DNA from 3 places in the Neorhizobium sp. DAR64862/K0K3 genome. Region 1 is predicted to be linked to each of the others. Evidence: predicted binding sites of a transcription regulator. Region 1 holds the regulator's gene; each other region holds the start of a gene.
The links. Region 1 encodes PhoB, which activates phosphate uptake and scavenging genes when phosphate is short. Its sites were predicted from a motif close to TGTCATNNANCTGTCAT; they were not measured.
Positions count from the first base shown of each region.

Region 2: ACQY1L_RS15155 (NAD-glutamate dehydrogenase) is a predicted target of PhoB. The motif match lies at 746-762, and genes of this name have one in related genera.
Region 3: ACQY1L_RS03980 (DUF1045 domain-containing protein) is a predicted target of PhoB. The motif match lies at 1,381-1,397, and genes of this name have one in related genera.

Region 1 covers NZ_CP191449.1:2,659,478-2,661,746, reverse strand. Annotated here, with positions in the region: gene phoU (phosphate signaling complex protein PhoU) at 1-468, shown strand, start outside; gene phoB (phosphate regulon transcriptional regulator PhoB) at 594-1,277, shown strand; gene ACQY1L_RS12855 (DMT family transporter) at 1,259-2,173, opposite strand.
Region 2 covers NZ_CP191449.1:3,128,101-3,130,369, reverse strand. Annotated here, with positions in the region: gene pdxY (pyridoxal kinase PdxY) at 1-682, opposite strand, end outside; gene ACQY1L_RS15155 (NAD-glutamate dehydrogenase) at 859-2,269, shown strand, end outside.
Region 3 covers NZ_CP191449.1:787,635-789,903, reverse strand. Annotated here, with positions in the region: gene puuE (allantoinase PuuE) at 1-527, opposite strand, end outside; gene ACQY1L_RS03980 (DUF1045 domain-containing protein) at 599-1,306, opposite strand; gene ACQY1L_RS03975 (NAD(P)/FAD-dependent oxidoreductase) at 1,419-2,269, opposite strand, start outside.

The sequences.
Region 1 (2,269 bases):
CGCGAGATCATCGGCACGCTGCGCATTGCAGCTGACCTGGAACGCGTCGGCGACCTTGGTAAGAACACCGCCAAGCGCGTGCTCGCCGTGCAGGGAACAGGCGTCCCGCGCAAGCTCGCCCGTGGTCTGGAGCATCTTTCCGAACTGGCGCTGGTGCAGCTCAAGGACGTTCTTGATGTCTTCGCCAACCGCTCCGCGGAAAAAGCCGAAATCATCCGCCAGCGCGATGAAGAGATTGACGCGATGTACACCTCGCTGTTCCGCGAACTCCTCACCTACATGATGGAGGATCCGCGCAACATCACCACCTGCACCCATCTCCTGTTCTGCGCCAAGAACATCGAGCGCATCGGCGACCACGCGACCAATATCGCCGAGACCATCTACTACATCGCAACCGGCGCACAGCCGGAGGGCGAACGTCCGAAGGACGATACGTCCAACATGCTCGGCTCCGCCGGGACATGATGCAGCTCTCCCGAAATCGCCTGCCGGTTTCGGGACGATAACTGCCAAAACCAATGACCTGAAGCAGCGCGAGCGGATCTGGCGGATCTAAGTGCAGTTCGGGACGAGTGACGGAGCAAGTCGGAATGCAGCCGAAGATCGCAGTCGTGGAAGACGAAGAGGCCCTCAGCGTCCTCCTTCGGTATAACCTGGAGGCCGAGGGTTACGAGGTCGATACCGTGCTTCGCGGTGACGAAGCGGAAATCAGGCTTCAGGAGCGCGTTCCGGATCTTCTCATTCTCGACTGGATGCTGCCGGGCGTTTCAGGCATCGAACTGTGCCGTCGCCTGCGCATGCGGCCGGAGACGGAACGCCTGCCGATCATCATGCTGACGGCGCGCGGCGAAGAAAGCGAGCGCGTTCGTGGGCTTGCCACGGGCGCCGACGACTATGTGGTCAAGCCGTTTTCGACACCGGAGCTGATGGCCCGCGTCAAGGCGATGCTGCGTCGTGCCCGACCCGAAGTGCTGTCGAGCGTCCTCAAATGCGGCGACATCGAACTCGACCGCGAAACCCACCGCGTTCACCGCAAGAGCCGCGAAGTTCGCCTCGGGCCGACAGAGTTTAGACTTCTAGAATTCCTGATGGCGTCGCCCAGCCGCGTCTTTTCGCGCTCGCAGTTGCTCGACGGCGTCTGGGGCCATGACATCTATGTCGACGAACGCACCGTCGACGTGCATGTGGGGCGCCTGCGGAAGGCACTCAACTTCTCCAACATGCAGGACGTCATCCGCACGGTCCGCGGTGCCGGCTACTCGATGGAAGCCTGAGCACCGCGTCTCCTAGCCGGCAGCGTCATGGCAATGACACCGGTCACGACGCAGGCGAGACCGAGCCAGGCTGTCGAGGCAAGCGTTTCGCCGAGAAACACGACGCCGATGCCAACGCCGATCGGCACCCGCAGATAGGCCTGCGCCGTCGTGCCGACGGAGCCCAGCGTCCGCACCAGCCGGAAATAGATGACGAAGGCGAGCGCCGTCGAAAATACCGCGAGCGCCAACAGGGCGAGCATCGAATCGGTGCTGGGCGTCAGCGTCCAGGGCCGGTCGACCACGAGGCTCACGGGAATGAGGATGGCCGCCCCTGCGATCAGCGATCCCGCGGCGGGCATCATCGGGTCCAATCCCTTAAAATTCTTGCCGAAGATGGCAGCCGCCGCATAGCAGATCGTCGCCGCCACGATGGCGAGTTGAGCCCAGAGGTTCTCGCCCGACCCGGCAAGCGCCTCCATGCCGACGATCAGGCATATGCCGACAATGCCTGCGGCAACTCCAAACAGCTTGGCCGCAGAGACGCTTTCATGGCGCGTGATCAGCGCCGTCAGCAGAAACGCGAAGATCGGCGTCGTGGAACTCAAAATGGTGGCAAGGCCCGCATCGGTCGTCTGTTCGGCCCAGGCAATCAGGGTGAAGGGGACAGCGCTGTTGAGGCCGGCCTGAACCGTGAAGAGCGTCCAGGTCTGCCGGTCGGTCGGCAGCTTCAATCCGCGAAGGCGAAGTGCCGCAGCGAGAATGAGACCGGCGACCAGTGTTCTGACGGCGATAAAGGTGACGGGCGAAATCGTCTCCACACCGACTTTGATCAGCGTGTAGGACGCGCCCCAAAGCGTCGCGAGCGTGAGGAGCAGCAACAGATCCGTTGCCATGCTTGTTTTGGTGTCCGCCATTCCAGTTCCTATCCCCATCCATGCAATCTCCGCCCCTCTTAGCGGAGAGAGGAAAAGAAATGCTTCGGCGACGGCCGAACCGTTGATCGCTGACGG
Region 2 (2,269 bases), 470 kb from region 1:
CGCGGGCGAGAAAAACCGCTGAGAGTAGGTCTCCGAGCCCGTTCGGGGCGTGGTCGATCAGCCGGTGTTCAGCCAGCAGCGCATGATTGCCGGTGAGATAGAGATTGCCGGTACTGCCGGTCATCATCGGCACCGCCGAGGTCACCAGCATCCGCGGCGGCCCGAGCGCGATTGCCGCCTCCATGATCGCATTGTTGTCATCGAGCGGTGCACCCGAGAGCCAGGCAAGCTCGTATCGGTTCGGCGTGGCGATGGTGGCAAGCGGCAGAAGCTCGTCGCGGATCGCTTCGGCTGTCGGCTGCGGGATATAGAGCCCGCCGAGATCGCCCATCACGGGATCGCAGACATAGATAAGGTCCGGGTTGTTTTTCCGCAGCGCCTCGATCAGTCGTGCCACGGCGCGCGGCTGCGCGGCATTTCCGAAATACCCGGTCAGCACCGCCTTCACTTCGCCGAGCCATGGCGCCCGGATGAGATCGTCTATAGCCTTGTCGAAATCCGATTCGGGAAACGTCAGGCGCGTCGAAGGACCGTGCCCTGGATGCCAGGGCAGCACGACGGTCGGCATGGCCCAGACGGGATATCCCAGGGTCTCGAGCGCGAAGACGGCGGCCCGGTTACCGACCGAGCCACGGATCACATGGCTGGAAATGACGATGACCGCGCCTGAATTACCCTGCATGATGCTTGCTTTCGACGTTATCGAACCGTTGATCGGATCTCTGTGTCGGCATGTCAACAAGACGTGACACGCCTATGACAAATTCCAGCCGCAAGCACCCGTGAGACACCGCGGCAAAGCATAATGACATTGGCTGCGTTTTATCGCACGTTGAGAAAAAATTTAGGGAGAGACAGATGGCAGGCCGGCAAAACCCGAAGCGGGACAAGCAGATCGAGAAGGCTGGCAGGATTGCGGCCGCTTCCGGCATGGAGGACCATCTCGATCCCTTCCTGATCTTCAGCCGCGCCAGCAGTGACGATCTCGAAAACTACACGCCAGAAATGCTCGCCCTGTGCGCGGGACATGCCGCAAGACGGCTGAAAGCCTGGACGCGAATCAAGGCCGACATCACAATCGAAACCCTTGATGGTGTCGAGCCCGATGGAATGCCGGTTTCGATCATTACGGTGATTGATCGCAACATGCCGTTTCTGTTCGATTCGGTCATGGGTGAAGTGACGACGGCCTATCGCGACCTCACGATGGCCGTCCATCCGATCCTGGTCATCGAACCGGGCAAGCAGCCGACGCTTCACTCGAGCGAGCGACCCGGCGACCCGGCCCATCATGTCAGCCTGATCCAGATCCATGTGCCCCAGCTCAACGACGAGCAAGCCGAAGGGCTGGTCGAGCGAATCCGCTTTGTTCTTAACCAGGTGCACCAGGCCATCACCGGCTGGTCCGCGATGCTCGGCGTTCTCAAAGACGCCCAGGCCCAACTCGTCAACGCTAAAAAAGGCAAGAAGGCCGATGCCGACGAGGCGTATGCTTTTCTCGACTGGCTCAGGAACGACAATTTCACCTTCCTCGGAATGCGCGAATACACCTATTCGGGCAAGGGCGCCGATGCCAAGGTGGAGCGCGGCAAGGGCAGGGGCCTCGGCATCCTGTCCGATCCGGATGTGCTCGTGCTGCGACAGGGCAAGGATCAGGTCACGACCACGCCCGAGATCCTCGAATTTCTCGACGGCCCGGATTTCCTCATCGTCGCCAAGGCCAACGTCAAATCCGTCGTGCACCGTCGCGCCTATATGGATTACGTCGGGGTGAAGCGCTTCGATGAGAAGGGCAATGTGGTCGGCGAACTGCGCATCGTCGGCCTGTTCACCTCCACTGCCTATACCCAGTCCGTCCGCGACGTGCCGCTGCTGCGCGCAAAGATCGCCCGTATTGAAAAGAATTTCGGGTTCGATCCGGAAAGCCATTCGGGCCGCATGCTCGAAAACACGCTGGAATCCTACCCGCGCGACGATCTCTTCCAGATCGATCTCGACGTGCTCTCGAGCTTCTGCGAACAGATCATGGAGCTGAGCGAGAGGCCGCGCGTGCGCGTGCTGCCGCGTATCGACCATTTCGACCGTTTCGTTTCGGTCATCGTCTACGTGCCGCGCGAGGATTATAATTCGATCGTCCGCGAAAAGGTCGGCGCATATCTCTGCGAGATCTTCGACGGCCACGTCTCGGCCTATTACCCGGCCTTCCCGGAAGCCCGCGTCGCCCGTGTCCACATGATCATCGGCCGCAGCGGCGGCAAGACGCCGCGTG
Region 3 (2,269 bases), 1.6 Mb from region 1:
AGCGTGTTGTCGGATGGCTTGCCCTGATACATGCCGTAAGGACGCTCGCCGGTAAGCTCCGTATGCAGGCGCACCGCCTCAAGGATGTGTTCGCGTTCCCGCGCTTCGTCGAAATCCTTGTATTCCAGCCAGCGGTAACCGTGGCTGGCGATCTCCCAACCGGCTTCCTTCATGGCTGAGACAGCTTCGGGATTGCGGGCCATGGCAAGCGTCACGCCGTAGACGGTGGTCTGGACCTTGAGTTCGGTAAACAGCCGGTGCAGCCGCCAGAAACCGGCGCGCGAACCGTATTCGTAGATCGATTCCATGTTGAGATTGCGCTGGCCCGGCCAGGCGGCGGCGCCGACGATCTCTGACAACAGGTTTTCTGACGCCGGATCATCGTCGAGGATCGAGCTTTCGCCGCCCTCCTCGTAGTTGATCACGAACTGCACGGCGATATTGGCGCCGCCGGGCCATTTCGGATCGGGCGTGTGGCGGCCATAGCCGACGAGATCGCGGGGGTAGTCTTTCATGGTTATGGGCATGGTCCACCTCGATTATCTCTTGTGGAAGGTAGCCCAGCCTTTCCGCCGATGTCGAGACGGAACGTGATCGCTCAGGCGATCTTGCGGGCGGAAACGCGCCCCATCGGATGCAGCGAATGGACATGGAACGGCGCACCCGGCTCATTCTCGACGAACAGCGCGATGTTGGCGATTTCCAATGGACGCAGCAGATACGGGTTGAAATGGGCGCGCAAGGCCGTTTCGAAACGCGGCATCTCGGCCGGTGTCATCGGGCCCGTCAGCGTCATGTGAAAACGGTATTCTTCCATCACGTAAGGGTTGCCCCAGCGATAGAGATTGGAAAACTGCGGCGTCGAGAGATCGCCGGGATCGGCGCGTTCGAGTTCGCCTTCCGAGAGCGGCGCCCGAAACGCATCGAATTCCTGCACGACGGCGCAGGCGAGAAACCGCATTCGCTCGCAGGGAAGCGCCGGCACAAGCCCGAAATAATTGCCGAGCCGGGCCACTTCGAGAGGCGGCAGTTCGAACGGATCATGCGCGCCGGCAAAGCGCATCAGGTGGCGCAGCAGCATCTGTTCGGTGATCTCAGGCGCCAGCCGGAACGGCGCCTTCAGCGTGGCGTGAAAACCGCAGCGGCGCGGCAGCGCGGTATGATAGGCGATCTCATGCAAACCAAGGTTGCAGATCTCGGGCGGCTCCATCGCCTCGCCGGAATAGGCACTGCGGCCGAGCCATTGCGCCGCGGCAAGCGTCAGCGGATCATGCGCAGGTGGCGTAAAATAGAGTGCGTAGCGCATGCGTCACCTTTTCTGCCCCTGTTCGTTTATTCACGCATGCTCATCAATCCCACGAATTGGGTTACGCGATTTGCGTGACAGATTAAAGACGAGAAAGGGCCGAAACGCGCGTTTAACGCGTAGCAACCGCAAGATGATCCGAAAGTATAAAACTCTCGGGAAGAGAGTGCTCTTGGCCGATGACGAAACCGAGCGCAGCATCTGCAAGCCTGTGGGCGAGCCCGAAGCTGACCTTGAAGCCGCCGGTCAGCGCAATGACCCGCGGATGGTCGGGATGCGGACCGACCATCGGCTCCCGACCGATCGCCTTTGGCCGTAGCCCGGCCCACCGCTCCACGACTTCCGCATCGGAAATTGCCGGCACGAGCGCGCGGGCGCGGGCCACGAGATCGTCGAGCTTGGCATCGGTGGCAAACGGCGCGTCGAATTCCTCCTCGCTGGTGCTGCCGACCGCAACGTGGCCATCGTCATGGGCGATGACATAGAGGCCGTTGAGGAAGAGGATCGGCAGCGACGGATCGATATCGGCCTTCAACAGCGCCGCCTGCCCCTTCACCGGCTGTCCCAGCGGAACCGAGATGGATGGAGACAGGGGACCAAGCAGCGGAAACGACTGCGGACCGGCCGCAATCATGCAATGGCCAAAACCGATCGAGCGCCCATCGGCAAATTCGACGCGGTTTGCCACCGGGTCGATCCGCTCCGCCGGCAGTCCTTCGATCACGCTGACATGCCGGGCGTTGCCAAGGACGGCGGCGAGCGCTGCCATGAGATGGCGGGGGGAAACGCGGGCGGCAAACGTGTCGTGCACGATGCCGGCTTCGGTAAAGGCCGGATCCGGCCAACCTGCGAAGGGGGACGCATCGAGCACATGCCATTGGAACGGATCGCCGTCGTGCCGCCAGTTGACCTCCGCCTCCTGCTGATGGCGTAGGGCGATGGGTCGCAAGTGCGGTTTCGGCA